Regions from separate parts of the Craurococcus roseus genome, predicted to be linked through region 1. Evidence: predicted binding sites of a transcription regulator. Region 1 holds the regulator's gene; each other region holds the start of a gene.
What was found. Region 1 encodes LexA, which represses DNA repair genes until DNA is damaged. Its sites were predicted from a motif close to TGTTCTANNTANGTTC; they were not measured.

Region 1 (12,922 bases):
GACGTGATCTCCGGCCCCGCCACCCCGCCGCCGGCGCGGCCCGCCGTTTTCCGGCCGCCCGAACCCCGCCAGCGGCCGAGCGGCGCCGCGCCCGCCCCGTCGAGCCCCGCCACGGAAGCGGCGCGGGCCGCAGAGGAGGTTTGACCCGCGGCCGCCGGCGCGCGATGAGGCACGGGCCATGATCCTGCTGATCGACAACTACGACAGCTTCACCTTCAACCTGTACCACTTCCTCGGCGACCTCGGGGCGGATGTGGAGGTGCGTCGGAACGACGCCATCTCGTCGCAGGACGCGCTCGCCATGCGTCCGGACGCGATCCTGCTCTCGCCCGGCCCCTGTACGCCGAACGAAGCCGGCGTCTGCCTGCCGCTGATCGGCGCGGCGGCGGCGCAGCGGGTGCCGCTGCTCGGCGTCTGCCTCGGGCACCAAGCCATCGGCCAGTCCTTCGGCGGGAAGGTCGCCAGGGCGCCCGAGCCGGTCCACGGCAAGGTGTGGGAGGTGCGCCACCGCGGCACCGACGTGTTCGCCGGGCTGCCCGACCCGTTCCGGGCCACCCGTTACCATTCCCTCGTCGTACCGCGCGAAAGCCTGCCCGCCGAGCTGGAAGCGACGGCGTGGACCGGGGACGGGCTGGTCATGGGCTTGGCGCACCGGGAGCTGCCGATCTGGGGCGTGCAATTCCACCCCGAAAGCATCGCCAGCGAGCACGGGCACGACCTGCTCCGGAACTTCCTCGCGCTCGCCCGCGCCCCGGCGGCGACCGGAGCGCCTGCGTGAACGGCCTCAAACCGGTGCTCGCCCGCTTGGCCGCGGGCGGCACCTTGGCGGAGTCGGAAGCGGAGGCCGCCTTCGGCCTCATCATGGCCGGCGAAGCGACGCCGGCGCAGATCGCGGGCCTCTTGATGGCGCTGCGCGTCCGCGGCGAAACGGTCGCGGAACTGACGGGCGCCGTGCGGGCGATGCGCGCCCGGATGCTGGTCGTCCACGCGCCGCCCGGCGCCATCGACATCGTGGGCACGGGCGGCGACAACGCCGGCACCCTCAACGTCAGCACGGCCGCCGCGCTGGTGGTGGCCGGCTGCGGAGTGCCGGTGGCCAAGCACGGCAACCGGGCGTTGTCGTCCCGATCCGGCGCGGCCGACGTGTTGGCCGCCCTCGGCGTGAACACGGACGTGCCGCTCGACAAGCTGCCGGCGCTGATCGAGCGCGCCGGCATGGCCTTCCTGATGGCGCCACGCCACCACGCCGCGCTGCGGCACGCCGCCGGTCCGCGGGTGGAACTCGGCACCCGCACCATCTTCAACCTGCTCGGCCCGTTGGCGAACCCGGCCCGGGTCAAGCGGCAGCTCACCGGCGCCTTCGACGCGGCGTGGCTCCGGCCGATGGCGGAGACGCTGGGCCGGCTCGGCACCGAGCGCGCCTGGGTGGTCCACGGGCAGGGCCTGGACGAGATCGCCCTTTCCGGCGGGACGCGCGTGGTGGCGCTGGAGGACGGCGCGATTCGGGAGTTCACCGTGTCGCCGGAGGACGCCGGCCTTGAGCGCGCCCCGCCCGAAGCGGTGCGGGGCGGCGACCCGGCCGCGAACGCCGGGGCGCTCACGGCGTTGCTCAAGGGAACGCCGGGGCCCTACCGTGACATCGTCCTTTTGAACGCCGCCGCCGCCCTTGTCGTGGCGGGGCGGACAGGCGATCTCCGCGGCGGCGCGGCCCTGGCGTCGCGCTCCATCGACAGTGGCGCGGCCGCCGGAGTCCTGGCCCGCCTGAAGGACGGCACCACAGCATGAACGCCCCGCAGGTCTTCATCCCCGCCACGGCCGAAGACGTCCCCGACACCCTGGCCCGCATACTGGCCGACAAGTACGAGGAGGTGCGCCAGCGTTCGGCCGAATTCCCCCGGGTGGAGCTGGAGCGGCTGGCGCAGGCCGCGCCGGCGGGGCGCGATTTCACGCGGGCCCTGTGCAACGCCGTGGCCGAAGGCCGGGTCGGCCTCATCGCCGAAATCAAGCGCGCGTCCCCTTCGGGCGGCCTGATACGCGACCCCTTCGAGCCGGCGGCGCTGGCCTCGGCTTATTGCGAGGGGGAGGCCACCTGCCTGTCCGTCCTCACGGACGGGCCTTACTTCCAGGGCTCGGCCGAGCACCTGCGCGAGGCACGGGCCGCCTGCACGCTGCCGGCGTTGCGCAAGGATTTCATCGTCCACCCGTGGCAGATCTTCGAGTCGCGCTGCATGGGCGCGGACTGCGTGCTCCTCATCATGGCGGCGCTGTCGGACGCCCAGGCCCAGGAACTGGAGGACGTGGCCCGCTCGCTGGACATGGCGGTGCTGGCGGAGGTGCATGACGAGCGCGAGCTGGACCGGGCGCTCGGTCTGGAGACGCGCCTGATCGGCATCAACAACCGGGACCTCAGGACCTTGCGGACCGACCTCGCCACGGCGGAGGCGCTCGCCCCCCTCGTCCCAGCCGATCGCATCCCGGTGGCCGAAAGCGGCATCCGCACCGACGAAGACGTGCGGCGCATGGCCGCCGCCGGCGCCCGCTGCATCCTGGTGGGCGAGCACCTGTTGCGCCAAGCGGACGTGGCGGAGGCCGCACGGGCGCTGGTCCACGCGCTCTGACCCGCAGCCAGCGAAGGGCATGTGCCGGTGTGGTGCGCCGGGTGGAGGGGTGTGGCCCTCACGCCACTTTGCGTGCCCGTATCGTTGCGGGACATCTAGACACATGCGCGGATGGGGTGCCATCTGCCAAGCCGGATGTCGACGACAACGGTCCTATTTCAGATCCACTACTTCGACCGCTGGGCGGAGAAGGCATTCAGCGACCTGCGCGCCGGCGCGCCACCGAACCACGAATTTGTCGTGCTTATGCACCTGCCCGTCAGCGCGCCTGTGCCCGAGAGGGTGTTGCGCCACCCGCACCACATCGTGCGCACGCCGGAACTCCTCGCCCTGCCCTACCCCGCCAAGGTCGGCGGAGAAGGTTGGAATTTGTGGCACGACGGCCACACCGACCTGATCCTGATGCATTACTGGCGGGCGCATCCAGGCCACGATCGGTACTGGGCCATCGAGTACGACGTCCGCTACACCGGCCCCTGGCGCCGCTTCTTCGCCGCTTTCGAAAACGACGCCAGCGACCTGCTGGCGCCGATGCTCTGCCGCCGGCGCGACTTCCCGGAATGGTTGTTCTGGCCCTCGCTGGTTTCGCCAGGCACGCCCCCGTCCGACGCGGAGGCCGTCAGCAGCTTCATGCCGGTGTTCCGAGCGTCCGGCCGTCTCATGCAGGCGATGGACGAAGCCTACCGGCAGGGCTGGAGCGGCCACCTCGAATGCAGCTTCGCCACGATCGCGGCGACTCGCGGCCTCGCCATCGCGGACTTGGGCGGCGATGGCGAATTCACGCCAGAAGCGCGCCGGGGCCGTTTTTACAGCGGCACCGTGCGCGACGTGTACCGCGCACCGGGTTCCTTCGTGTTCAAACCGACCTTCTTCCGCACTGGTTCACGCCCGGGCATGCTTTGGCATCCGGTGAAGCCGTTCTGGTTCGGGGCGGAATTCCGCCGGGAGTTGCTCGTGGCCCGTTCGGCGGTCGGCCGTGTGATCCGGAGCCGTGCGGCTTGGCTGCTGCCCTCGCGCTGGCGGCCGCCCGGCAGCTTTTCGCGCAACGCCCCGAGCCGGTGAACCAGGGAGTGGCGGTCGGCCCTCGCGGGCGGATCGCGCCGCCTCCTCCGCCGCCGCGCGTCCTCCAAGCGCATGGTTGACGTCGGGTCCGCTCCGCCGGTGGTCACCGCCTCCATCCTGATTGCGGCGCACAACGCCGCGGCCTTCCTCGACGGAGCCGTGTCCTCCGCGCTTTCGCAGACCTGCCGCACGGTCGAGGTGGTCGCGGTGGACGACGCTTCGTCGGACGGGACGCACGACCTCCTCGCCGCCTGGGCCCGGCGGGATCGGCGGCTGACGGTGTTGCGCCACCCGCAGCGCCGCGGCGCGGGCGCCGCGCGCAACACGGCCATCGCGCACGCGCGCGGGCGCTGGCTCGCGGTGCTCGACGCCGACGACGCCTTCCTGCCGGAGCGCATGGAGCGCTTGGTGCCGCTCGCCGAGGAAACGGGGGCCGATCTCCTGGCCGACAACCTCGTGGAGCGGGATTTCGACACCGGCGCGCGGCTCGGCACCGCCTTGCCGCCGGCCGACATGGCTTCGGCCGGGCCGATCAATTTGGCCGCCATGCTCCGGCGCGACCGGGTCGACCTACCGGGGCGGTCCAAGATCGGCTATTTGAAGCCCATCATGCGCCGCGATTTCCTGGAGCGCTCCGGGGTGCGCTACCGGCCCGAGATCCAGGTCGGGGAGGACCTCCTCTTCTACTTCGAGTGCGTCCGCGCGGGGGCGCGCTTCCGCCTCGCGGCCGACCAAGCCCTGTACCTCTACTCGGTGCGCGGGGGCTCCGCGTCGAACCAGGGCGCGGGCGCCCTCCACCTCAGCGCCGCCACGCGCCGGATGCGCAAGCTGGCGCGCGGGCTCGCCGACGCGGAACTGGATGCCTTGCTCCGCCAGCGCCAGCGCGCCGCCGACTCCGATTGCTTCGACCTGGCGATTGAGGCGCGCCGGCCGCGCGAAGCGCTCCGCTACGCGCGCTGGGCGGACCCGGCGCGGGTGGCGCGCCGGCTGGGCATGGCCGCCAACGCCCTGAGCCGGCGCTTGGTAGGCGGCGCTCCCGCACGGGACGGGCGCCTGTGAGCGGCGGCGGTGAAGGGGGCGGCGGAGGCGACCGCTTCACCCATTTCGACGAAGCGGGCCGGGCGGCGATGGTGGATGTCTCCGCCAAGGCGGAAACGGCGCGCGTGGCGGTGGCGCGCTGCCGCGTGGTGATGGCGCCGGCAACGCTCGCCCGCATCCAGGAAGGGCAGGTCGGCAAGGGCGACGTGCTCGGCGTGGCCCGGCTCGCCGGCATCATGGCCGCCAAGCGCACCTCCGACCTGATCCCGCTTTGCCATCCGCTGGCGCTCACCAAGGTCGCCGTGGACCTCTCGCCGGCGCCGCCCGACGCGGTGGAGATCGAAGCGACGGTGGGGCTCACCGGGCGGACCGGGGTCGAGATGGAAGCGCTGACGGCGGTGACGGTGGCGGCGCTGACCGTCTACGACATGTGCAAGGCGCTGGACCGCGGCATGCGCATCGAGGCGGTGCGGCTGGCCCGCAAGTCCGGCGGCAAATCAGGAACTTACGAGGCGGAGTGATGATCTCGGTCGAGGAAGCGAGGGAGCGCATCCTCCAGGCGTTCGCCCCCACGCCGGCCGAAACCGTGCCGCTGGCCGCATCCGGCGGTCGGGTGCTCGCGCGGCCCGTGCCGGCCCGCCTGACCCAACCGCCGGCCGATGTCTCGGCCATGGACGGCTACGCGGTGCGGGCTGCGGACGCTTCGACAGCGGGCGCCGAGTTGCGCGTCGTGGGCAGCGCCCCGGCGGGGCACCCCTTTGCCGGCGCGGTCGGTCCCGGCGAGGCGGTCCGCATCTTCACCGGCGCCTTCGTGCCCGACGGCGCGGACGCCATCCTGTTGCAAGAGGATGCCGAAGCCGACGAAGGCCGCGTGCGAGTGGGCGAGGCGGTCCGCCCCGGCCGCTGGATCCGCCGCCGCGGCCTGGACTTCGAAGAAGGCGAATCGCTGCTCGCGGCCGGCCGGCGGTTGACGGCGCGCGACGTGGGCCTCGCCGCCGCCGCCAACCACCCCTGGCTCACCGTCCACCGCCGCCCGCGAATCGGCATCCTGGCGACCGGCGACGAGATCGCCCTGCCCGGCGAGGCGGTGATCCCGGGGGGAATCGTCAGCAGCAACGCCCACGCCCTGGCGGCGCTGGTGCGCGCCAACGGCGGCGAGCCTTTGGTGCTGCCCATCGCGCCCGACGACGAAGCGGCCATCGCGGAAGCCGCGGCGTCGGCGCGGGGCTGCGACCTCCTGGTCACCACCGGCGGCGCCAGCGTGGGCGAACACGACCTGGTGCAGAGCGCCCTCGGCCCGGAAGGCTTCGCGCTGGATTTCTGGCGAATCGCCATGCGGCCGGGCAAGCCGCTGATCTGGGGGCGACTCGGGCTTACCCCGTTGCTCGGCCTGCCCGGTAACCCCGTGTCGGCGCTGGTTTGCGGCGTGGTGTTCCTGGTGCCGGCGTTGCGGCGCTTGTCGGGCTTGGCCGGCGAGTTGGCGCCGCGGACGATGCGGGCGCGACTCGGGGCGGCGCTGCCGGAAAACGACCGGCGCTTCGATTTCCTCCGGGCGCGGCTGGAAAAGGCACCGGAAGGCGAAATCGTCGCCCTCCCCTTCCCGGTGCAGGACAGCTCCATGATGAAGACGCTCGCGCGGGCGGACGCCCTGGTGCTGCGCGCGCCGCACGCCCCGGCGGCCGCGGCCGGGGAAACGGTGGAGGTCATCCTCCTCGATGATCTGGGTGTTTGAGACGAAATCCATTCCGCACCCTTGGGGAAAACATTTGACGCCATCGTAGAACTTTTATAGAACGTCGTTGACAGTTGCTGATTTGTTCGGTGCCACTGAGGGCACCGGCCCGCGGCGACGGACGGAGGCGATCTGTGCTCACCCGCAAGCAGCACGAGCTGCTCATCTTCATCGACCGGCACCTTCGCACGACCGGCTTCTCGCCTTCCTTCGAGGAAATGAAGGACGCGCTGAAGCTGAAGTCGAAGTCCGGTATCCACCGCCTCATCACCGCCCTCGAAGAGCGCGGCTTCCTGCACCGGCGCGCCCACCGCGCCCGGGCGTTGGAGGTGCTGCGCCTGCCCGAGAACCTGGCGCCGAGGCGCGGTAGCGCCAGCGGCGACAACGCGACCGCGGCCGCCGCCTCCGCGCCCGCCGCCGCTCCGCCCGCGGCCGCTTTCACCCCCAACGTCATCCGCGGCAACTTCGCCGCCCACCTGTCGGGCGTGCAGAAGGCGGCCAACGAGGCTGCGGCCGTCAACCTGCCGCTCTACGGCCGGATCGCCGCCGGCCTGCCCATCGAGGCGCTGCGGGACCAGGGCACCGGCGTCGAGGTGCCGGCGGCCATGCTCGGCGGCGGCGAGCACTACGCCTTGGAGGTCGCGGGCGACTCGATGGTCGAGGCCGGCATCCTGGACGGCGACACCGTGCTGATCCGCCGCGGCGACACCGCGGACAACGGCTCCATCGTCGTGGCGCTGGTGGACGAGAGCGAGGTCACGCTCAAGCGGCTGCGCCGCCGCGGCAACTCCATCGCGCTCGAAGCCGCCAACCCGCGCTACGAGACGCGCATCTTCGGCCCGGACCGGGTGAAGGTGCAGGGGCGCTTGGTCGGGCTGCTGCGGAAGTACTGAGCTTCCTGGGCTACTCCGGCTCGGGCGTCGGCTGCGGAGGCGCTTCGCGCGCCGCCGCCGCGTTGCGCGGCTTCGGCTGCGGCGGCACCCAGGGCCGCGCCCCCCGGGCCTCGCGGTCGCTCAACACGCGCGGCCCCGCCGGTTCCAGCCAAACGGCGTGCGCGCCGTCGCGCCACACGGAAAAGCGGTCCACCACCCGCGCGGCGCACCGGCCGCGCACCGGCTCGGCCGACACCACCAGCGGCGCGCCGGCGCAGGCCCAGGCCGGCGGGTCACCGCGCAGGAGCACCGCCGCGACCGCGCCGGCCGGCGAGGGCCGGATGGCGCACGCGCCGGCCTCGCAGGCGATGGCGCCGCCGGCGAAGGTTCCCGCGCGCTGCGGCGGCAAGAGTTCGGCCGTCTCCCGCCCGTAGAGGCGCAGCCATACGTCGCGCGTGAGGTTGGACGCGCCGGACAGGCGTTGCAGCAACAGTCCGTCCCCGGTTCGCAATGCGATCAGCCGCGCGTCGGCCGAGACCAGCATGTCCGGCGGACGCTGCGCCGCACCCGCCACGAAGCCCGCGACGATCACCGGCACGCCCAGCAAGCGCCAGCGGCTCCGCCACAGGCAAAGCCACGCCATGCCGAAGGCGACGACGCATAGCCCCCCGGCCGTGATGGGCGGCACCGGCACCGCCGCGCCGGGCCAAGCGGCGACGGCGCGCGCCACGGCCAGCACCGCCTCCACGCCCCAGCCCATCGGCGCCAGCGCCAGCCCTTCCAGGCCGAGCGGCATAAGCGCCACCGCCGCCATCCCGGCCGGCATGATCAGGGCCGAGGTGAGCGGCACCGCCACCGCGTTGGCGACCACGCCGTAGAGCTGCAACCGGCCGAAGTGGTGCAGGCCGAAGGGCGTCGTCGCGGCGCCGGCGAGGATGGAGGTGGCGACCGTGCCGAACAGCGCCACCGCGATCCGGCGGCGCCAGCGCCGCTCCGGCGGCGGCAGGCGCGGCCGCAGCCATTCCCAACCGGCGATCAGCGCCATCACCGCCGCGAAGCTCATCTGGAAGCTCGGCCCCAGCACCGCCGCCGGTTGCAACAGCAGCACCACGGCCGCGGCGAGCGCCAGGCCGCGCATGGAGATCGCGCGCCGGCCGGTCAGCAGCGCCAGCGTCGCCAGCGCGGCCATGGCGAAGGAGCGCTGCATCGGCACCTCGGCGCCGGTGAGCAGCATGTAGAACCCGCCCACGCCCAGCGCCCCCACCGCCGCCAACGGCTTGCCCGGCAGGCGCAGCGCCAGCGGCGGCACTGCGGCCAGGGCGAAGCGCAGCACGGCGAAGGAGACGCCCATGACGATGGCGATGTGCAACCCCGACACCGACAGCAGGTGCGCGAGGCCCGAGTCGCGCATGGCCGCGAGGTCGGCGGCGGGTATGGCGCTCTGCCCGCCGGTCAGCAGCGCGGCGGCGATGGCGCCCGCGCCGCCCGGCAGCGCGGCCGTGGTGCGGGCCTCGATCTCCGCGCGCAGGCCGGCCAGGGGCACGCTTTCCGCGCCGGGCTCGACCGAGGCGCGGCCGATGGCGAAGCCGCTGCCGCCGAGGCCCGAGAAGAAGGCCGCGCGCTGGAAGTCCCACGCCCCGGGATAGGCCGGCGGGACCGGCGGGCGGACCAGGGCGCGCACGCTCAGCACGTCCCCCGGGGCGGGTCGCGCCGGATCCTCGCTCCGCAGGCGGACGCGGATGCGGCGCGGCAGGGCCGGCTCGCCCTCGCCGAGGCGCGGCCGTTCCAGCGTGACGCGGCGGCCTTCCGGCAGAATGTCGACCGACGCCACCTTGCCCGTGACGACGACGGCGCCGCGCGGCAAGTCGAGCGGCGCCGGCTGCCGCCCCGCGTGCCAAAGGGCCGCGGCGAAGCCGAGCGCGAGCGCGGCGACGAGGCCCGACGCCCAACCCGCCGCCGCGCCGCGCCATGCCCCGACCAGGAGTGCGAACAGGACGAGTGGCGGCGTCACCCAAACCGCCGCCGCCGGCGGCTCGGCCGGCAACGCGAAGTAGAGGAGCACCCCCGCCCCGAGCGCCACGGCGAACCAGGGGGCGAAGCGCAACCGCTCCGCTTCGGCGAACTGGTGCAGCCATTGCGCGGCGCGTCCTGGTTCCGCCGCCGACACCAGGAGAGGAACGGACGCGGCGGACGGATTTGGCGGCGGCGCAGGCATCGTGTCGAACCTGCCGCGACGCGCGCGCCGCCGTCAACCATAAGGCGAGTTTCGCTGCTCGGTCGCGCGGCGCACCGGTGCCGACCGGGTTTGCGCGCCGTCCCGCCCTTGGCGCTGTCCGGCGCGGGCGTCGCCGGCGATCGTTGCTCTCCCAGGAGGCAAGACCCGCGAACGGCCTTCGTTCCACGACCTCCTCAAGAAGGCCGTTGGGTTCCACGCTTTTGCGGCCGCAACCTGGACGCTTGGATCGGCCGGATGGCACGCTTGACGCGCAGGGGACCGGCTGACGGCCGTAGCGGTCGAGTTGGGAGGCGTGGCCGTCCTCGGCGTGGAGGCGCACCGGATTTCGCGGCGCGGTGCCCCGGCCGGTACGGCGCCCGGCTCCCATGCCCGGCCTCCGTGCATCACCGCCGCGCGGCGATCGGCGGGCCGTCGGTGCTCGCGCCCATGTTGGCGGGCGTGCGCCGGCGCCTTGCGGGCGCGTCGCCGCGGCGGCAAGCCTGCGCCCTCTCCTCCGCCTCGGCAGATCGCAGGTACAAGCATGTCCGTCCGCACCCGCTTCGCCCCTTCCCCCACGGGCTTCCTGCACATCGGCGGGGCACGGACCGCGCTGTTCAACTTCCTCTTCGCGCGGCGGCACGGCGGGCAGTACCTGCTGCGGATCGAGGACACCGACCGGGCGCGTTCCACCGAGGAGGCCGTCAGGCAGATCCTGGACAGCCTGGAATGGCTGGGCCTCCGGCCGGACGAGCCGCCGATCTTCCAGAGCCGGCGCGAGGCGCGGCACGCCGAGGTGGCGCGGGAGCTGCTGGCGAAAGGCCGCGCCTACCTCGCCTTCGATACGCCCGAAGAGCTGCAACAGGCGCGGGAGTGCGCGGTCGCGGAAGGCCGGCCGCCCCGCTACGACGGCGCGTGGCGCGACCGCGACCCGGCCACGGCGCCGGCGGGGGCCAAGCCGGCGATCCGGCTGAAGGCGCCGCGGGAGGGCGAGACCGTCGTGCCCGATCTGGTGCAGGGCGAGGTGCGCGTCTCCAACGCCGAGCTGGACGACATGATCATCCTGCGGTCGGACGGCACGCCGACCTACCTGCACGCCGTCGTGGTGGACGACCACGACATGGGCATCACCCACGTCATCCGCGGCGACGACCACCTGACAAACACCTTCCGCCAATGCGCGATCTACGACGCCATGGGCTGGACGCGGCCCAGATTCGCGCACATCCCGCTGATCCACGGCGCCGACGGGGCCAAGCTGTCCAAGCGGCACGGCGCGGTGGGCGCGCTGGAGTTCCGCGAGCAGGGCTTCCTGCCGGAAGCGCTGTGCAACTACCTGTTGCGCCTCGGCTGGGGGCACGGCGACGAGGAGGTGGTGCCGCGCGACCGGGCCATCGCGCTGTTCGACCTCAAGGACGTCGGCCGCAGCGCCAGCCGCATGGATTACGCCAAGCTCCTGCACCTGAACGGCGTGTACCTGCGCGCGGCCGACGACGACCGGCTGGCGCACGATGTCATGGAGCGGCTGGCGAAGCGGAACGTCCTCTTCGGCGCCGAGGGCGCGGAGCGGGTGCGGGCGCTGATGCCGGACCTGAAAGAGCGGGCGAAGACCCTGGAGGAGCTGGCCGGCGCGGCCGCCTTCGCCGCCGTGGAGGGGCCGCCGCCGATGGAGCCCAAGGCCGCCGCGCTGCTGACGACGGAGGCGCGGGCGCGCTTGGCGGACTTGGCGCAGTTCCTGTCCGACGCGCCGTGGGAGCGGCTGGAACTGGAGCGGTGGCTGCGGGACTACGCCGAGGTGAAGGGCGTGAAGCTCGGCCAAGTGGCGCAGCCGCTGCGCGCGGCGCTGACCGGCAGCACACAGAGCCCGCCGATCGACGCGGTGCTGGCGGCGCTGGGGCGGACGGAGGCGATGGACCGGGTGCTGGCGGCGGTGGGCGACCTGGAGGTGGGTTGAGGCCGCTCCGGCGGGCGGCGTCCCATCCACCGCCTTTCCATCCTACGGCCCTGCCACCTCACTGTCGGCGCCCCCGACGAACGCCCCTTCGGCGATGGGATGCTCACGGTCCCAGCCAGCGCGGGAGCGAGGCCGCACAGGCGGAGGGACGCCCAGGGCAAAGCCGTTTCCGCCGCGCCGGGCCACGCGGCCTGCGCCTCCAACCGAGCGTGGCGGCATGAGTCTGCCCGCACGCCTTCGCGGCGTGCCGGCGCCGCGCCCGACCCCGGCGTGTCGGACCGCGTAGAACGTCGGCGCTGGGCCGTGATCGTCCCGATCGGCGCCCCCGTCGGGCGGCCGGCCGGTCGCGCCTGCCGCGCGCTCCCGCCCCTCAGTCCACCCGCGCCCCGGACGCCCGCACGATCTCCGCCCAGCGCCCCACATCCGCCTCGTGGACGCGGCGGAACGCGTCCGGCGACGTGTCCTTGGGCGGCGTTATGCCTTGGCTCTCCACCAGCCACCGGCGGAATTCCGGCGCGCCGACGATGCGCGCGACCTCGGCGTTCATGCGGTCGCGCACCGCCGCCGGCAGGCCGGGCGGGCCGAGCAGCGCGTACCACGTGCTGCTCTCGAAGCCCTGGAGGCCGCACGCCTCCTCCACCGTGGGCACGTCGGGCAGCGCGGGCAGGCGTTCGCGCGTCGTCACCGCGAGCGCCCGGACTTGGCCTTGCTGGACCGCGCCGATGGAGGGGCCGCTTTGGTTGAAGAACACGTCGGTGTCGCCGGCGAGCAGCGCGCCCATGGCGCCGGGTTGGCCGCGGTAGGGGACGTGGGTCAGCTCGATGCCGGCCGCCTCGGCGAACTGCGCGCCGGTGAGGTGCGTGGACGCGCCGTTGCCGGTGGAGCCGTAGTTGAGCGCGCCGGGCCGCGCCCTCGCCGCCGCCAGCAGGTCGGCGCAGGCGCGGTACTGCGGGCGGCGCTCGGGGCTCACCAGCACGACGTTCGGCACGTCGCCGAGCAGCGCGACGTGGGTGACGTCGCGCACCGGGTCGAAGGGCAGGTCGCGGTAGAGGCTGGCGTTGATGGCGTGGGTGCCGGCGGTGGCCAGCAGGAACAGGTGCCCGTCCGGCCGCGCCTTCGCCACCGCGTCGCTGGCGATGTTGCCGCCGGCGCCGGTGCGGTTGTCCAACACCACCGGCACGCCGAGCGCGCGGCCGAGCGGCTCCGCCAAGCGGCGGGCGTAGATGTCCACGCCCGAGCCGTTGGGGAAGCCGCCGAGGATGGTGACGGGCCGCGACGCCGGCCACGCGGCGGCGGCTGGGTCCTGGGCGCCCGCGGGCAAGGCCAGCAGCACCGCGGATACGGCGGCGGCGGCTGCGGCGGCGCGGCGACGGACGGCCATGGCGGGCTCCCCTGTTCCTTTTCGCGGGCCAGCGTAACGGCCTGGGCCACGGT
Region 2 (12,922 bases), on a different contig from region 1:
GCCTTCGGTGCCGTCTACCTCGCCCGGCGTCCCGGCGCCCTTGGAGCCGTCCACGGAAAGGCCGTGGATGACGTACTCGCGCAGGTCGAAGGGCGCGAGGTCATCGGCGCCGAAGCCCATCCCGAAGCCGCCGGCTTGGGAAAGGTCGTAGGTCTCCTCGAAATTCACCTTGCCGCCCGGCGCCGTCGGGAAGCCGGACGCGTCCGCGCCCTGCGGCGAGGTCAGGTTGAAGAGCACCGGCCCGTAGCTCGGGATGCCCTCGGCCAGTTCGACGAAGCCGTCGCCGTCCGTGTCGAACGCTTCGCCCGGGACGTTGGACTCCCGCGCTTCGCCGTCCTCGCCGACCCGGCCGTGGATGTGCTGGATGTGGGTCTGGTCCGCTTCGAGGCCCTCGGCCTCCACCCGCGCCGTCATGCGGTCGCCCTGCCGCGCCAACTCGACGTGGCCGCCGACGCCGGAGTTGTTCAGCGCCTGGAGGTCGGCCCGGAAGATCTCGCCGGCCCGGAGCACGTCGGCGCCGTTGGAGCCTTTCTGCTCGCGGTCGAAGGAGACGGCCTCTCGACGCTCGCCGTTGTAACCGTGGTCGCCGCCCTGGCCGTGGTGCTCCGCCCCGGAACCATGGTCGTGCGGCATGCCGTGGTGGTCGTGATTATCCATTAAGCGCGTCTCCAACGGATCGAGATGATCCAAGGGGCTTACGGACCCCATCGGAGAACGGACGCAGCTGTCGCGTTCCTGTTATCAAAATTTTGCTACATCATTATTATGTCGAGTACTTATCGATCGACTGGGCAGCACGGCATCGTCTGTCGCATCGTTGCAAAGTTCTTGGTGCGCCTGCCGCCGCTTGGCCGCGATGCGCCGCGGAGCATCAGGGCTGGCTACGACGTGCGAATGGTTGAAACCAGAGCACGCACCGATTCCACTTGTTCAACCTTAAGCGTCGTCCATATATCATTGCCCTGGGGATGTCCCCCTGCAGGGAGTTTTCCGACAAATGGCCGTTGGTCCCGACTATCGATACACGACGGGTGCGCCAGGCTGGGGTCGCGTTGCGACCGCCGACGCGGCCGCCGTCGATGCCGGGCTCCGGGCATACATGCTCCGGGTCTACAACTGGATGGCCTCCGGGCTGCTGCTCACCGGCATCGTGGCGCTCGCCGTGGTGACGGTGCCGGCGATCCAGGAGCTGTTCTACGCGGCCCGGACGCTGCCGAATGGCCGCGTGGTGATGCAGCCGACGATCCTGTTCTGGGTCGCCGCGCTGTCGCCGCTCGCCTTCGTGCTGGTGCTCAGCTTCGGCTACAACCGCCTGAGTAAGAGCACGGCGCAGGCGTTGTTCTGGGCGTTCTGCGTGTGCATGGGCGCGAGCCTCAGCAACCTCGCGTTCCGCTACACTGGCGCCTCCATCGCCAGCACCTTCTTCATCACGGCCGGCATGTACGCGGCGGTGAGCCTCTACGGCTACACCACCAAGGCCGACCTGACGCGGATGGGCAGCTTCCTGCTGATGGGCCTGATCGGCCTCATCCTCGCGGGCATCGTCAACATCTTCCTGGCGAGTTCGGCGCTGCAGTTCGCGATCAGCGTCATCGGCGTGCTCGTGTTCCTCGGCCTGACCGCTTACGACACGCAGCGGATCAAGGCCGACTACATTGAGCACTCCTACGCCGAGGGCACGGAAGAGGCCGGCAAGCGCAGCGTGATGGACGCGCTGGGCCTGTACCTCAACTTCATCAACCTGTTCCAGTTCCTGTTGCAGCTCGTGGGCGTGCGGCAGAGCAGCGAGTGACCCGGTAGGGCGCCGCTGCGGCGAATGGAGGCCCCGGGGTGAACCCGGGGCCTTTTTCTTTGGCGCCGTCGCCGCGCGGCGTCAGATGACCTGGTAGCGGGCCCGCGCCGCGCGCTCGATGGCGCCGGCGATCAGGCGGTCGATGTCGAGCGCGATGCGGAAGTCCTGGAGGAACTGCAACTCCTCCTGCGTCAGGTCGCCGTCGGCCGCGCCGACCTCGCAGGCCAGTAGGTAGGCCGTCTCCCGCAGCCGTGGCGGCAGGGCGTCCCGGATGATGGTGCAGGCCGCGTCGAGGCCGTCCGTCTGCTCCAGCAGGGAAAGGCAGGTCTCGGTGACGTTGCCGATCTCGCTCGGGTGGAAGTCGCTGAACACCGGCAGTTCTTGCACCAGCCGCGACATCATGCCGAGTTCGGCGTCCGACATCTGGCGGTCGGCGGCCGCCATCAGCACCATGGCGCAGACCAGCGCCTCCTGCGGCTTGAAGCGGGGGTGGAGCATGGAACCTTCCTTTCCGCCCTTCCGTCGCGCGCCAGCGGGGCGGCGTCAACTCAGGGTGTCGTGCGCTCGGGCGCGGGGGCGAGGAAGCGCCGCGTTTCCGCCACCGCCTCCGCCAGCCCGGCCCGCTGGACCTCCACCCCCTCCGGCAGCCCGGCCAGCAACCGGCTCGGGCAGGAGCGGTCGAGCAGCACGAAGACGCCGCGGTCGTCCGCACGCCGGATCAGCCGGCCGAAGGCCTGCCGCAGCCGGTGCCGCGCCAGGGCGTCGTCGTAGGCCTTGGGCTCGCCGCCCGAGAGGTGGACGCGCCGCTCCCGGTGCAGGATGGACGGGCGGGGCCAGGGCACCCGGTCGAAGACCAGGAGGCGGAGCGAGCGGCCGGGCACGTCCACCCCGTCCCGCATGGCGTCCGTGCCGAGCAGGCAGGCGTTCTCCTCCGCCCGGAAGACGTCCACCAGCGTGGCGTTGTCCATCGCGTCCACGTGCTGGGCGTAGAGCGGGATGCCCGACGCCTCCAGCCCCGGCGCCATGCGGTGGTAGCTCTCGCGCAGCCGCCGGATGGCGGTGAACAGCCCCAGGCCGCCGCCGCCCGCCGCCTCGAACAGCGCCGCCATCGCGGCGGCGACCTGCGGCGTGCGCGCCTTGTCCACGTCCGTGACCACGAAAGCGCGGGTGCGGGCGGCGTAGTCGAAGGGGGAGGGCACGGCGGCGCGGATCGCGGGCGCGGGCAGGTGCGTCGCGCCGACCCGCGCCTCGGCCGCCGCCCACTCCTCCTCCGTGTCGGCGCCCAGGCCGGCGTCGCGCAAGGTGGCGGAGGTGATGAGCAGCCCGTGCGCCGGCGCGGCGACGACCAACGCGAAGGGCGCGGTGGGGTCGAGCCAGTGCCGGTGCATCCCGGCGTCCACCTCCCGCCCGTCCCGGCGGCCCACCGCGAGCCAGTCTACGAAGTCCCGCCGCTCGCCCGGCGCGGGCGGCGCTTCGCGGAGCGCGCGCAGCATCGCCTGCCACGCGCGCAGGGGCACCAGGGCGCGGTTCTCGATGCCCTTGGCCGCCGTTTCCAGCCGGATGCGGTCGCCGGTGTCCAGCTCGTCGACCTCGTCGCCCTCCAACCGCGCCTGGAGGCGGTCGCGCAGCGTCGCCAGCGGCTCCTCCAGCCGCTTCAAGGCGCGCTCCAGCGCTTCGCCCACATCGGACAGCCCGGGGTTGAGCGGGTGCAGGTCGCATTCGACGTCGTAGAGGCCCTCCTCCCCGTCCGTCCGGGCGAGGACCTGCCGGCGGACGGCGCGCAGGAACGCTTCGGTCGGATTCGCGCGCTTGGCGACGGCCGCCTCGCCGTCCGGCTCCGCCTCCGGAGCGGGAGGCTCCCCTTCGCCCAGCCGCGTCGTCCAGCCGAGGCCGGGGAGGGCGCGGGCGGCGAGGAGGGCGGCGTCCATGGGAGGCACCAGTTCCGGCATCTCGCCAGCCGCCAGCTCCTCGATCCGCCGTCGCAGGCCCCGCGCGCGGCTGCGCCCGCCTTCGGCGCCGAGCAGCCAGCGGCGCAGCTCCGCCGCCTCCGCCCCGGTCAGCGCGGCGGAGAAGGCCGCGTCGGCGGCGTCGAACAGGTGGTGGCCCTCGTCGAACACGTAGCGCACCGGGCGGCCGTCTTCCCCGCCGCCCCGCGCCGCCTGCACCATGACCAACGCGTGGTTCGCCACCACCAGGGTCGCGCCGCGGGCGCGGCGGATGGAGTGCTCCACGTAGCACTGCTTGTACCGGGGACAGGCGGAGCGGATGCACTCGCCCCTCCGGTCGGCCAGCGGGTAGACCGCGGCCGGCCCGTACAGCTCGGCGATCCAGCCGGGGAAGTCGCCGCCGAGCAGGTCGCCGTCGCGCGTCGCCAACGCCCAGCGCGCCACCAAGCCGAGCGGCACGGCGAAGCGCGGGTCGCCCGCCCGGCCCAGCACCTCCTCCAGATTCAGGAGGCAAAGGTAGTTCTCGCGCCCCTTGCGCACCACCACGCGGCGCCGGCGCTCGTCGGGCTCCGGGTAGAGGCGGCCCAGTTCCTGGTCGATCTGCCGTTGCAGGTTGCGGGTGTAGGTGGCTATCCAGACCGGCGCGCCGTTGCGCTCGGCCCAGAGGCTGGCGGGCGCGATGTAGCCCAGCGTCTTGCCGGTGCCCGTGCCGGCCTCCGCCAGCACCAAGTGCGGCGCGCCGCTCGCCTCGCGCGGGGCGAAGGCGGCCGCGGCGGCGGAGGCGTAGTCGGCCTGCTGCGGGCGCTGTTCGGCGGACTGGCCCAGAATCTGCGCGAGCCTCGTCCGCGCCTCGGCCGGCGCCACGGGGAAGGCCGCCGGCGGCAGGGGCGGCCCTTGGTCCTCCCAGTCCGGCAGCCGGCGCCACACCTTCAGCGCATCGGTCGATGGGCTCGCGTTCGGCGCGCCGAGGGCCGCCAGCACGGAGGGCGCCCATGGCCAAGCGGCCGCGTCCGCGAGCTTGGCCGCCAACGCCGCCGCGTCGCGGTTCAAGGGCGCTTTGCGCGTCTCCGAAAGGCGGCGCAGCACCGCCGCCGCCATCTCCGGCAGCAGCGCGGCGGCGGCCGCGTCGTCGCGCGGCGGCTCCAGGTCCAGCGCCGCCGCCAAGCCGCGCGGCGTCGGCGCCGCGGCCTGGGCCGGCAGGCAGAAGGCGAACAGCTCCAACAGGTCGAAGGCGTCGTCGAAGCGCGGCAGGTCGAGCCGCCGCGCCGTCGCCGGGGCGTGGACGAGCAGCGGCGGCGGCAGGTCGCGCAGCGCCGCGTGCAGGTCCGACGCGGACAGCGCGAGCAGCTCGCCGTCCGGTGTCAGCAGCGTGCCGCGCCCGTAGCCGGCGACGAGGGCCGGCGCTTCCGGGAGCAGAAGCCGCGCGGGGGAGGAGGGGGCACCGCTGCGGGCGCGGGGGGGCATCGGGCGCTAGGATAAGGCGCCGAGGCCCGCGCCGTCGAACCCCGGCCGGCAGCCCTTCTCAGCCGTCGAAGAACTCCACGTCGCCGTCGTCGAGGTCGTAGGTCGCCGGGACGATCTTGAGCTTGCCGGCCCGCACCGCGTCCTGGATCAACGCGCTTTGCGCGCCGAGCCGGGTGGCGACGCGCTTGGCGTTGGCGACGACCGCGTTGTGGAGCGGGTCGCCCCCCGTCGCGCGCCGCGCCTCCAAGACCGCCGGCACGATGGGCTGGATCATCTCGCCGATGACGCCGGGGAAGGCGGTGTTCTTCTCCACGAGGTCCACCGCCGCCGCGACCGCCCCGCACCTCTCGTGCCCGAGCACCACGATCAAGGGGCAGCCCAGCACGCCGACGCCGTACTCGACGCTGCCGAGCGCGGCGGTGTCCACCGTGTTGCCGGCGTTGCGGACGATGAACAACTCGCCCAAGCCCCGGCCGAACAGCAGTTCCGGCGGCACCCGGCTGTCGGAGCAGCCGACCAGCACGCAGAAGGGCGCTTGGCCGCGCGCCAGCTCCACGCGCCGCTCGCGGCCCTGCACGCCGCGGAACGGCGCGTCCGTGCGGTAATTGTCGTTGCCTTCCTTCAGCAGTTGCAGCGCTTGGCCCGGCGTGAGCGTGGTCCGCGCCACCGGGTCGGCGGCCCGGGCCGCCGGGGGCGCGGCGATCCTGGCCGCCGCGCAGCCGAGCCCCAGGGCGGCGGCCGCCCCGAAGAAGGCCCGCCGGCCGGGATCGGCGGCGTGGTTCCGGCCGCACTCGCAAAGCTGCATCCGTCGCTCCCCATCGAAGCGGCGCGGAATTCCTGCCGCGCCCGATAGGGAGCGATACCCACCGAAGGCTGCGGCGTCCACCCGTGCTCCGCCGTCCGCGTCTCCGCTCGGGTGGCTTGTCGGGACGGGCGCCGGCCTTCGAGGGGCCGCGCCGCGTTCGCCCGCAGCTCGCCTTCGTTCTCCGAGGAGCCGGCGCGGCGGCTGGGGCCATGAACCGGCGGCGCCCTCCGGCGCTAGGCGTGTGCGGGCCGCGCCGTTGCGGCAACGGCGGTTGTGCCCGACAGTCCTCGCCCGGCCGCGACCCCTCGCAACGCCGGAGCCGGTCCTTCCGCCGCCGACCACAACCCTCTACGTATCGCCAAACGAGGATGAGCACGCAGTTGACACAAGCCTTGCCGGGCGTGCCCAAGGGGTGGCCGTTCGAGGAGGCGGCCAAGGTCGCCGATCGCCTGCGCGCGTCCGGGAAGGGCGAAGCGCTGTTCGAGACCGGCTACGGCCCCTCCGGCCTGCCGCACATCGGCACCTTCGGCGAGGTCGCGCGCACGACCTGGGTGCGGAACGCCTTCAAGCGCCTGACCGGCCTGCCCTCCCGCCTGCTCGCCTTCAGCGACGACATGGACGGGCTGCGGAAGGTGCCGGACAACGTCCCGAACAAGGAGATGCTGGCTTCCCACCTCGGCAAGCCTCTGACCGCCATCCCCGACCCGTTCGGCACGCACCCGAGCTTCGGGGCGCACAACAACGCCCGGCTGCGCGCCTTCCTCGACGCCTTCGGCTTCGATTACGAGTTCGCCTCCGCCACCGACTACTACCGCGCCGGCCGGTTCGACGCGGCGCTGCTGCGCATGGCGGAGCGCCACGGGGCGGTGCTGGACGTGATCCGGCCGACGCTGGGACCGGAGCGCCGCGCGACCTACTCGCCCTTCCTGCCGGTCCACCCGCGCACCGGCGTCGTCATGCAAGTGCCGATGGAGGAGGTGCGCCCGGCGGACGACCTGCTGGTCTGGCGCGACCCGGAAAGCGGCGAGCGCCACGGCACGCGCATCACCGGCGGCCACTGCAAGGCGCAGTGGAAGGCCGACTGGGCGCTGCGCTGGTTCGCGCTCGGCGTCGATTACGAGATGTCCGGCAAGGATCTGATCGACAGCGTGAAGCTCTCCTCGCAGGTCTGCCGCGTCCTGGGCGGCGAGCCGCCGGTGGGCTTCACCTACGAGCTGTTCCTGGACGAAGGCGGGCAGAAGATCAGCAAGAGCAAGGGCAACGGCCTCACCATCGAGGAGTGGCTGCGCTACGCCCCGCCCGAGTCGCTGGCCCAGTTCATGTACCCCGCGCCGCAGCGCGCGAAGCGCCTCTTCTTCGACGTGATCCCGCGCGCGGTGGACGACTACCAAGCCAACCTGGAGCGTCTGCGCGCCGCGCCGGAGCCCGCCAACCCCGCGTGGCACATCCACGACGGCCGTGTGCCGAACGTCGCCCCGAGCCCGGTGCCCTTCTCCTTGCTGCTGAACCTCGTTTCCGTGCTCGGCTCCGACGACCCGGAGCACCTGCTCGGCTACGTGCGCCGCTACGCGCCCGAGGCGGCGACCGCCGATCCGGGGCGCGACCACTTGCCCGCGCTCTGCCGGCACGCGGTCAACTACTACAAGGACTTCGTCGAACCCCGGAAGGAGCGCCGCGCCCCGACGCCGGCGGAGGCCGAAGCGCTGCGGGCCCTGATGGCCGCGCTGCGCGAACGCACCGGCGACCTCGAAGCCCTGCCCCCGGACGACCGCGCGCGGGCCATCCAGGACCTCGTCTACGACGCCGGCCGCCGCGAACCCTTCCTGTCCGAAGGCAAGGACGGGGGCCGGCCGGGCGTGTCGCGCGCCTGGTTCAACGCGTTGTACCAAGTGCTGCTCGGCCAGCCGGAAGGGCCGCGCTTCGGCAGCTTCGTCGCCCTCTACGGCATCCCGGGCACCATAGGCCTGATCGAGACCGCGCTGGCGCGCGAGGCGGTCTGATGGCGGGAGCGGCGGCTTCGCTCCGCCGGCACGGCGCGGCGGTGTTCGGCGTCGCGCTGCTGGTCGGCGCCGTCTACGTGGTGCAGAAGGAGTTCCGCCACCTCTCGGTGGCCGACATCCGCGCCGCCATGGCGGCCCTGCCGGTCAGCGCGCTCTGGATCGCGGCGGGCCTCACCGTCGTCGCCTACCTGGTGCTGACGATCTACGACAAGCTTGGCGCCATCTACGCCGGGCGCCGCGTCTCCTGGCCCAGGACCATGGTGGCCTCCTTCTGCGGCTACGCGCTCGCGCACAACCTCGGCTTCGCGGCGGTTTCGGGCGCGGCGGTGCGGTACCGCCTCTACTCCGCCTGGGGGCTGACGCCGCTTGAGATCGCCAAGGTCGTCGGCTTCACCTCCCTCACCTTCGGCCTCGGTGGCTTGGCGCTGGGCGGCCTCGTGCTGCTGGTCGAGCCGGAGGTGGTGCCCTGGTTCGGCGAGCACCTGCCGCATTGGGCGCTGCGGCTCCTCGTGGTGCCGTTTTGGGGCGCGGTGCTGGGCTACGTCGTGCTGAGCCTCTTCGTGCGGCGCGTGCGCGTCTTCAAGTACGACATCGACCTGCCGGGGCCGCGCATGGCGCTGGCGCAGACGGCGCTCGCCACCGTGGACGTGGCGGTGACGGCGGCCATCTTCTACGCCCTGCTCCCCGCCGCCGAAGGGCTGACCTTCCTGCGCTTCGTGGGCATCTACCTCGCCGCCTACGCGGCCGGCATCCTGGCGCACGTGCCCGGGGGCCTGGGCGTCTTCGACGGCGCCATCATGCTCGGCCTCCAGCCCTACATGCCGGCGGCGGAGGTGGTGGGCGCGCTGCTGGTGTTCCGCCTCTACTACTACATCGTGCCGCTCTTCATCGCCGGCGGCCTCTTCGCCGGCTTCGAGGTCGGCCAGCGCCGAGGCGTGCTCGCGCGCGTCACCGCCCTCGGGCGCGGGACGGAGGCGCTGGAGGTGCCGGCCATCGCCTCGCTCGTCGCCCTCGCCGGCGCGCTGCTGCTCTTCATGGGCGCGCTGCCGGTCCGCGGCACGGACGCGGAGGCTTGGCTCGGCCGGGCGGCCGCGCTCGCGTCGCACTTCGCCGCGTCCGTGGTGGGCTCGCTGCTGCTGGTGATGGCCTACGGCCTGCTGCGGCGCCTTTCCATCGCGTGGTGGGGCTCGCTGCTGCTGCTGCTCAACGCCGCCGTGGTCGTCTGGGCGCGCGGCGAGAGCTGGTGGCTCTGGGGCGCGGTGCTGCTGACGGCGGCGCTGCTGGCCGCCCTACGGGGCGCCTTCTACCGCGACGCGCGCCTCACCCGCGAGCCGCTCTCGGACCAGGCGCTGGTGCCGCTGGCGGCGGTCGCCGTGTGCGGCATCTCGCTCGCGCTGGTCGCCTACAGCGGCGGCCCGTTCTCGGACGAGAGCTGGTGGGAGGTCGTGCTGTCGAGGGAAGCGCCCTGGTCGCTCCGCTTCACGGTGGGCCTCACCGGCGTCTTGCTGCTGGTCGGCGTGGTCCGGCTGCTGCGGCCCGCGCGCCTCGGGGTGGTCGGCTGGGACGACGGGGCGCGGCGGCGCTTGCGGGCGCTCGGCGCGCTGGCGCCGGTGCAGGCCGACGGCGCCGTGTTCGGCCAGGAGCAGCGGGCGGGCTTCGCCTTCCTCAAGCGCGACCGCATCTGGCTCGCCCTCGGCGACCCGGCGGGCGACCGCCAGGACGCCATCTCCGCCATCTGGCGCTTCCGCGACGCGTGCGAGCGCGCGGGCGTGGACCCGGCCTTTTGGCGCGTCGGCCCCGACCTGCTGCGCGTCTACGAGGACATCGGCCTGACCGCGGTGCCGTTGGCGGCGCCCGGCGAGGAGGCCAAGCACTTCCTGGCGTGCCGTGCGGAGCGCGACCTCCAGGCGCTGCGCCAGCTCCTGCCACCCGCCTTGCAGCGGGAACTGCCGCCCGGACGGAAGGCGGCCGTGGAAGCGACGTGAGGCCGCTCGACATCGAGGAGATCCCTCCCCCCGCGGACGGCGCCGCTCCGTGACGCGGATCACGCCCCGACCGTGCGGAACCTGTTAGAATCCGCTCTCCCCCAGCGGGAGAAGGCAGCCATGACCAAGCATCGGCTTCGTTCCCGGCCGTCGGCGCTGGCAGCGGCGACGGCGGCGGCAGTCGCCTCGCTGTGCTCCGCCCACGCCGCCAAGGCCGACGACCTCAAGCGCGCCGATGTCGTCGGGACGTGGAGGCTGGTTTCCGTCGAGACCCTGAGGCCGAATGGCGAGGTGAGCCACGAGTGGATGGGGCGGAACCCGCTCGGGCTGATCATCTACGACGCGACGGGCCGCATGGCGGTGCAGATCATGCGCGACCCGCGGCCGACCTTCGCGCCCGGCCGCCTGTGCTGCATCCCCGAGCGGACCGCCACCCCGGACGAGATCGGCGCCGCGTACATGGGCTATTACGCCTACTTCGGCACCTATGAGGTGGACGAGCGGGATGGCGCCGTCATCCACCGCGTGCAGGCGAGCCTGTGGCCGCAAGAGGTGGAGCGGAACTACCGGCGCCGGGCCGAAGTGTCCGGCGACCGGCTGACCCTGACGACGCCGCGGTTCCAGTGGGCGGGAGAGCAGCGCGCCAACCGCCTGACATGGGAGCGCGCGAGGTAAAGGCCGCGCGCTAGGCCTGCCGGCCGCCGGTGCCGCGCCCTTCAGCGGGCCGTCACTGGCTCGCCCAGACGATGCGGTGCATCCAGGAGATCTCGGACAGGTCGAAGCTGTGGTCCGGGTGCGCCGGGTTGAGGCTGAGCAGGTCGATCCTCCGCGCCGACTGGCGCTTGAGCTGCTTCGCCATCACCTCGCCCTTGGCGGTGCGCACCACCACGCGGTCGCCGCGGCGGATCGCGGTGCCGGGCGAGACGATGACGATGTCGCCGTCGCGGAACACCGGCTCCATGCTCTCGCCGGAGATCTCCAGGGCGTAGGCGTTCTGGTCGCCCACCTCGGGCACCGAGATCTCGTCCCAGCCTCCCCCCACGGGGTACCCGCCGTCGCCGAAGTAGCCTTCGCCGCCCGCTTGGGCGAAGCCGATCAGCGGTATGCGCCGCGGCGGGGCGCGGTCCGCATGGGGCGCGCCCTCGTCGCCGCGGCGCGAAAGGCCGCCGCCGGGCGCGCCCGTGACGAGCGATGCGAAGACCTCGAAGTTCGTGCCGGTGGCCGCGAGCACCTTGGCCACGCTCTCGGTGGAAGGCCATCGCGCGCGGCCGTCGCTGCCGATCCGCTTGGACGGGTTGAAGGCGGTGGCGTCGAGCCCAGCGCGGCGCGCGAGGCCGGACGCCGACAAGCCGTTCTCAGCCGCCAGGGCGTCGATGGCTCGCCAGATGTCGTCGTGCCGCATGGGGATAACATCCTAGGTCTTGGTTCGGAGTGCAATAGGTGGATTTTCCTTAAAATGCGCTTGAGATGCTCGCATTCCAGGGATTATGTTCTCTCGATGTTCTCACTTTCCCGAGAGGAACATACACTATGACAACGGCCGTTCGTTTTGGATATACCCCTGTTTCGCGCGCCGCCAACGCCGCCGAGCCGTTCCGCAGCGCCGAGGACGCGTGGTTCTGGACGATGGCGGCGCTGGTCGCCCGCCGAGACGGGGCGCGCATCGTGTCCGGCGCCGGCCGCGTGCAACGGCCTTGCGAGCCCGACGACGTGGTCCGTTGCCTCGACCGTTTGTACCGCCAGCGCCGGATCGACCTGCAGCACGCGCGCATCCTGGGCATTTGGGGCGAGCGGCAGGCCGCGCCCGACCCGCGCGCCCCGCGCGAGCGCGGCGACGCCCGCCTGTGGCGCGAAGCCATGCGGCGCCTGGACTGGCCGCTGCGCGCCAAAGGCATCGTGGCGGGCGTCCCGCCGGCGCCGGTCGGAGGCGCCAATGTCATCGCCTTCCCGGGCGGCGGCGCGTGACGGCCGGCGCGCCCCGCCCCGCGCACCGCCGCGCCGCCGCGGAAGCGGCGCAACGCGCGTTCATCGTGTTCGGCGGCGGCGGCGAGCTGCCGTGGCTGCGGCCGCTCCGCCGGGGCTTCCGCCACTGCTTCGCGGCGCTGGAGGACGCGGGCGGCTGGACGGTGCTCGACCCGTTGTCGGGCCGCTTGGTGGTGGCGCGGCTCGACGGCCTGCCGCCCGGCTTCGACCTGCCGGGCTTCTACCGCCGCGCCGGCCTCGCCGTGCTCGGCCCCTTCCGGCCGGGCGGGCCGCGCCGGAGTCTGCTGCCGCCGTTCGCGCCTTTTTCCTGCGTGTCGCTTTGCCGCGCCGTGCTCGGGGCCGGCGCGCCCTTCGCCATGACCCCCTTCGGCCTTTTTCGCGCCCTCGCGCGGCGCGGCGATGACAGGAAAATATTCTTGACACCTGGCGCTCCGCCCGCGTAGAACTCCCCTCGCCAACGGGCGAACTGCGCCCGCTGGCCGATCCCTCCCCCGACCCACCGAACGGGCCCGGCTCCTCTACCAGAGGGCCGGGCCCGCGGCGTTTCGGGCCGGTTTTCCCCGCCAAAGCCAGAGGTGAAGCGCATGGGTGGCCTGTTCAGCGCCCCGAAGCCGAAGATCGTCGCCGCGCCAGAGCCCGCGCCCGCCGCAGCGCCCGTCGTGGCCGCCGCGCCGGAAGCCGCGGCGCAGGCCGCCGGCGAGGAGGCGCGGGCCGAGAACCGCGCCCGCGCCGCCCACGGCATCGCCGGCACCGTCGCCACCTCCTCGCGCGGCGTGCTGGAGCAACTGCCCGGCCTCGCGCGCAAGTCGCTGTTGGGGCAGTGAAGCGATGACCGACCCCGCCGCCATCGCCGCCCGCCACGCCGCCGCGCTGGAGAAGCGCCGCGCGCTCGAACCCGTCTGGCGCGCCTGCTACGACCACGCGCTGCCGCCGCCCGCCGGCGGCCC
Region 3 (4,787 bases), on a different contig from region 1:
GGCGGCCGAGGTCGTGCCCGTGCGCCTGGAGGAAGGCGTCCGCCGCCTGCCGCCCCTCGTCGCGCAGGAACAACAGGAAGTCCCACTCGGCGTTGAGCTTCGAGGAGTAGCCGAGGTCGGTCATCGCCGCGGACGCGATGCGGTGGACGCGCATCCTGGCCCAGAGCGCGCCTTCGCAGTCGCCCGGGTTCGCCACCTCCCGCAAAAGGTCGATCATCTTCAGCTCCTTCAACAGGGTGGCGTTGAAGGAGACCTCGTTGACGCGGTTGTTGATCTCCCGCGCCGTGCGCGGCACGCCGGGCCGCTCCACCGGGTTGATCTGGACCAGGATGGTGTCGTCGGACGAGCAGTCCCGCACCAGCGGCGTGATGGTCGGATTGCCCGAGTAGCCGCCGTCCCAGTAGGCCTCGCCCCCGATCTCCACCGCCTGGAACATCTGGGGCAGGCAGGCGGAGGCGAGCAGCACGTCCGAGGTGACTTCGGCGTTGCGGAACACCCGGCCCTGGCCGGTGCGGACGTTGGTGCAGGTGACGAACAGCCGCGTCGGCGCGCGCGCCAGCCGGTCGAAATCAACCACGCTTGCGAGTATGCCGGTCAGCGGGTTGATGCCGGCCGGGTTCAGTTGGTAGGGCGAGACCAGCCGCGCCGCGAGGTCCAGCGCGACGAAGGCGGGCGACGCGTCCAGGGTCCAGCGGCCGAGCAGCGCGTCGAGCGGCGTGCGCCGGATCGGGCTGAACATGGCTGCGCGCGACACGGCGGACCAGAACCGCTCCAGCGCCTCCCGCGCGCCCTCCGCCCCGCCGGCCGCGTGCCCGTCGGCCAGAACGGCGGCGTTCATGGCCCCCGCGGAGGTGCCGGAGATCGCCTCGATCTCCAGCCAAGGCTCTTCCAAGAGGCGGTCCAGCACGCCCCAAGTGAAGGCGCCGTGCGCCCCCCCGCCTTGCAGGGCGAGGTCCACCAGGACGCGGTCGCGCTGGAGCGGGGCGTTGGCCGACCTTTCCGGCATCGCGGCTTCCCCGCCTCGTGCCGGTTCAGACCGGATCCGGGCCGGCCGTGGCCGTGGCGCCGGCCGCCCCACCGAAAGGCTGCGACGACGGCGCCGCGGCCGAGGCCGCACCGGATGCGGGGGCGGCGCCCATGTCCTGGCGCCGGGCCTGCGACAACGCCGCTTGGAGCCGCTGCTCCTGGTCCGGCGACAGGGAAGAGCGGATCACCCGGCCCTTGAAGCCCGCCCCGGTGATGTCGGCCAGGACCTTCTCCGGCTGCACCTTCCGGACCAGCACGAAGAGGGCCGAAGTGTTCGGCTGGAGCGTTTCGCCGATGGAGCGGATCAGGTCGTCGTCGATGCCGTAGTCGCCCAGGCTGCCGGCCAGCGCGCCGCTGCCCGCGCCCACGGCGGCCCCGGCGGCGAAGCCCAGTAGCGGATTCAGGAACAGGAGGCCCACCAGCGAGCCCCACAAGGCGCCGGACAGGCCGCCCTGCGCCGCGCCCAGGCCGACCAGGTTGACGCTCTGCTTGATCCGCACCGTCCCGTCGGGCGAGCGGATCGCCACCACGGCGTCCTCCAGGTCGATCAGGTGCTCCTTGGTCAGGCGGACGAGTTCGTTGAGCGCCCGGTCGGCTTGCTCGGTGTCCTCGAACCCGACAACGATCAGTTCAGACATCGGCACCTCCTCTCGCTTCGCACGGCAAGCGCCATGCGGAGCCGACAGTTCCGGCTTCAGGCGCTCGCCGCGTCCAGCAACTCGACAGCTTCACGGTCCAACTCCAGGCTCGCTGCCTTGACCAGCCCGGCCAACTGCTCCGCGATGAACGTCGTCGAGGCGTTGGCCGCGCTCGCGGAAGAGGTCCCCGGCACCGCCGTGGCCTGGGCCTTCCGCCGGCCTTTGGCGGCGGCGAATTTCGGCGGCGGGCGCGACGACGGCCTCGCCGCCCGCGGCGCGCGTGCCCGCGTGCTCGTGGAGGAAGGGCGCGCCCGTGCGTTCGCGCCCTTCCTCGTCCGCCGCCTCTCCGACGCGCCGAATGGCGCGGTGCGCGTGGAGGGGCTGTTGGACAGTCGGCTTGAGCCACCAACTCCCGCGCTTCAACGCGAGCTGGCACACCAGCACGTCGCCATGGACCATGGCGATGACCACCCGTCGCGGAGCCGGGGGCGCCGCGGCATCGGCGATCAGGATGTCGCCGTGCCGGATGCCCCGCTCTACCAGGGCGTCGCCGCGGACGCGGACCGGGTAGCGGTGCGGCCGGCGGAGGTCGAGGATCTCCGACAGGTCGATCGGCCCTTCCAGGCTGTCCGACGCCGGCGAAACAAATCCCGTCGTGTTGCCGCCATCGTAGTCGCCGCCCGACACGCCCCGGCTCCTGATTCGCTCCGAGCGCAAGAATGTATAGAGAACAACATGGACGGACAATCGCGAGTTTCGCGAGGCGCGAAGGAGAAAGGGCGAGTTAAGATGGGGCCCTGAAACGCCAACGGCCCGCCGGAAGGCGGGCCGCGGGGTAGTCGGGTTGTCCCCCCAAGACAGGCTTTCGCCCGTACCCCTGGAGGCTCACGCGTTTTGAATAGGCCCCGCCTCGCGCCGGGTCAACGCAAGGTTTCTCGATGACCGGCGACACACCCGGGGCTCTGCCGCCGGCGTTCACCGAAGCGGAACTCGCCGCCATACCGGCGGTGCTCTCGGCCGCGCGCTTCGGGACCTACGTCAAGGAGGCGGGCGGCGACCGCGCGAGGGCCCTCCGGCTCTATGTGTGGAACGCCCGGGTCTCGGCGGCCTTCGGCCCCCCCTCCACATCGCCGAGGTCGCCGTCCGCAACGCCATCGCGGAAGCCGTAGAGCGGGCCTACGGCACCCGGGATTGGCACAACAGCCGGACCTTCGCTTCGGACCTGAAAGACCCATTGAAGGGGTACAGCCCCTAGAAACTGTCTGCCAACCGTCGTGAGCTGCTAAGAGGCTGAGTTGGCGTTGTTTTCCGGCCTTGCCGGAGAGCCCGCCATGCCCCGCGACGCCCCCTCGCACCGTCCGTACCCGTCCGACCTGAGCGACGCCGAATGGTCGCTCCTCGCGCCGCTGTTCGCCCGCCGCAGCCATCTGGGGCGCCCCGAGAAGTGGCCGCGCCGGCTGCTCGCAGACGCCGTGTTCTACCTCCTGCGGTCGGGCTGCGCGTGGCGCATGCTGCCGCGCGACTTCCCGCCTTGGGCGACCGTGTACTCGCAGTTCCGGCGCTGGCGCATGGACGGCACGATCAAGGCGGCCCACGACCGCCTGCGCGGCCGTGTCCGCGCGGCGCAAGGCCGCGACCCGGAGCCCTCGACGGCGATCGTGGACAGCCAGACCGTGCGCTGCTCGGCGGCGGGCGGGCCCGCGCGGGGCTACGACGGCGGCAAGAAGGTCGCGGGCAGGAAACGCCACCTGCTCGTCGATGCGGGCGGCCTCGTCCTGCTCGCCCACGTCCACGCGGCCGACGTGCACGACCGGCTCGGCGCTCAGGCGCTGATCGCGCGCGCGGCCCCGTCGGACCTGCCGCGCGTGGAGCTGGTGTGGGCCGACGGCGCCTACGACGGCCCGTTCGCGCGCTGGCTCGCCGCCGAGCGCGGCTGGCGCGTCGAGATCCCGCGACACCGCGACCGGCAGCTCTGGCGCTACGGCTTGGAAGCCAAGCCGCGCGGCTTCCGGGTGATCCCCCGCAGGTGGGTCGTCGAAGTAGTCTTTCCGCAAATGGCAAAACCGGACGTGCTCGCTCTCGGGGCTGGTGGGCAGCACGTAGCGGATCTCGACTTCGGCGTCGGTGACGACCACGCGGTCGATGAGCAGCAGCACGAGTTGCCGGCGCTGCTCGAAGGTCGCCGTGGCCAGCCCGTGCTGCACCCGGCCGCGGAATGCCTCCAGTGACGCCCCCACGCCGGCAAGCCGTTGGCGGCGCTCCGCGTCGTTGCACAGCAACTCCTCCTGGCCGGCCAGGGCCTGCGCTCGGCCTTCCAGGTTGCGGCGCCGCCGCTCGTACTCGTCGAGCGGGAGGACCGCCCGGAGGTAGGCGTCGGTGAGCCGTTCGATCTGCTGGCGCAGGTGCGCCTGGGCGCGGCGCAGCGTGTCGCGGCGGGCGAGCAGCTCCTGCGGCAGCCACGCCCCGCCGTGGGCGCGTGCCACGGCCGTGGCCAGCGGCGCCGGCTCGCCCAGCAAGGCGCAGAGGTCCGTCCACACCAGTTCGTCGAGCTGGCCGGCGGGCGTGTACCGCGCCGCGCAGCAGGTGGCGCGGTGCGAGAAGGTGCTGTGCCCCTTGCCGCCGCACAGGTAGTAGAAGTTGCGCCCGTTGACCGCCCGCGCCGTGCAGGCGAGGCCGCAGCGGCCGCAGCTCACCAGCGCGCGCAGCAGGTACTGGTGCGCGGTGTTGTTCCGCCGCGCGAAGGAGCGGTTCGCCGCCAGCTTGGCCTGCACCTCATCGAACTGCGCCTGGCTCACCACCGCGGGCACCTGGCCGACGAGGAGCCAGGTGGCGGCCGGCTGCGGCACCGCCGTGCCGTGGGGGTGGCCGATGGGGTGCGTCGCCGAGCGCCGGTGCGTGGGCGCGCGGTACCGGGTGCGCTGGGCGTGGACCTGCCCCGTGTAGGTCGGGTTGCGCAGGATGCCCCGGATGGTGGGGCTCGACCACCGCGGCGTGCCCGTGGGCGTCGGGATGCCGCGCCGGTCGAGGTGCATGGCGAGCCGCATCAGCGAGGCCCCGGGCTCCCGGTACATGGCGAACAGCTCGGCCACCACGGCGGCCTCGGCCGGGTCGACCGTCACGCCC

Region 2: ABD067_RS18745 (S24 family peptidase) is a predicted target of LexA. The motif match lies at 11,481-11,496, and genes of this name have one in related genera.
Region 3: ABD067_RS05890 (S24 family peptidase) is a predicted target of LexA. The motif match lies at 2,382-2,397, and genes of this name have one in related genera.

Annotation. Positions count from the first base shown of each region.
Region 1 covers NZ_BAAAFZ010000019.1:56,600-69,521, reverse strand. The annotation lists gene ABD067_RS08735 (hypothetical protein) at 1-144, shown strand, start outside; gene ABD067_RS08730 (anthranilate synthase component II) at 179-778, shown strand; gene trpD (anthranilate phosphoribosyltransferase) at 775-1,785, shown strand; gene trpC (indole-3-glycerol phosphate synthase TrpC) at 1,782-2,618, shown strand; gene ABD067_RS08715 (hypothetical protein) at 2,754-3,680, shown strand; gene ABD067_RS08710 (glycosyltransferase family 2 protein) at 3,753-4,739, shown strand; gene moaC (cyclic pyranopterin monophosphate synthase MoaC) at 4,736-5,239, shown strand; gene ABD067_RS08700 (molybdopterin molybdotransferase MoeA) at 5,239-6,450, shown strand; gene lexA (transcriptional repressor LexA) at 6,585-7,343, shown strand; gene ABD067_RS08690 (ComEC/Rec2 family competence protein) at 7,354-9,489, opposite strand; gene gltX (glutamate--tRNA ligase) at 10,079-11,488, shown strand; gene ABD067_RS08680 (Bug family tripartite tricarboxylate transporter substrate binding protein) at 11,859-12,869, opposite strand.
Region 2 covers NZ_BAAAFZ010000060.1:137,692-150,613, reverse strand. The annotation lists gene ABD067_RS18785 (calcium-binding protein) at 1-657, opposite strand, end outside; gene ABD067_RS18780 (Bax inhibitor-1/YccA family protein) at 998-1,792, shown strand; gene ABD067_RS18775 (tellurite resistance TerB family protein) at 1,874-2,290, opposite strand; gene ABD067_RS18770 (ATP-dependent DNA helicase) at 2,341-5,202, opposite strand; gene ABD067_RS18765 (carbonic anhydrase) at 5,261-6,007, opposite strand; gene ABD067_RS18760 (lysine--tRNA ligase) at 6,376-8,007, shown strand; partial or broken gene ABD067_RS26480 (lysylphosphatidylglycerol synthase domain-containing protein) at 8,007-8,885, shown strand; gene ABD067_RS26475 (phosphatidylglycerol lysyltransferase domain-containing protein) at 9,042-9,992, shown strand; gene ABD067_RS18750 (lipocalin-like domain-containing protein) at 10,113-10,667, shown strand; gene ABD067_RS18745 (S24 family peptidase) at 10,720-11,394, opposite strand; gene ABD067_RS18740 (hypothetical protein) at 11,523-11,957, shown strand; gene ABD067_RS18735 (hypothetical protein) at 11,954-12,418, shown strand; gene ABD067_RS18730 (hypothetical protein) at 12,560-12,799, shown strand; gene ABD067_RS18725 (portal protein) at 12,804-12,922, shown strand, end outside.
Region 3 covers NZ_BAAAFZ010000009.1:56,678-61,464, reverse strand. The annotation lists gene ABD067_RS05900 (patatin-like phospholipase family protein) at 1-1,006, opposite strand, end outside; partial or broken gene ABD067_RS05895 (DUF1269 domain-containing protein) at 1,155-1,664, opposite strand; gene ABD067_RS05890 (S24 family peptidase) at 1,755-2,351, opposite strand; gene ABD067_RS26365 (IS5 family transposase) at 2,996-3,892, shown strand; partial or broken gene ABD067_RS26360 (recombinase family protein) at 4,199-4,787, opposite strand, start outside.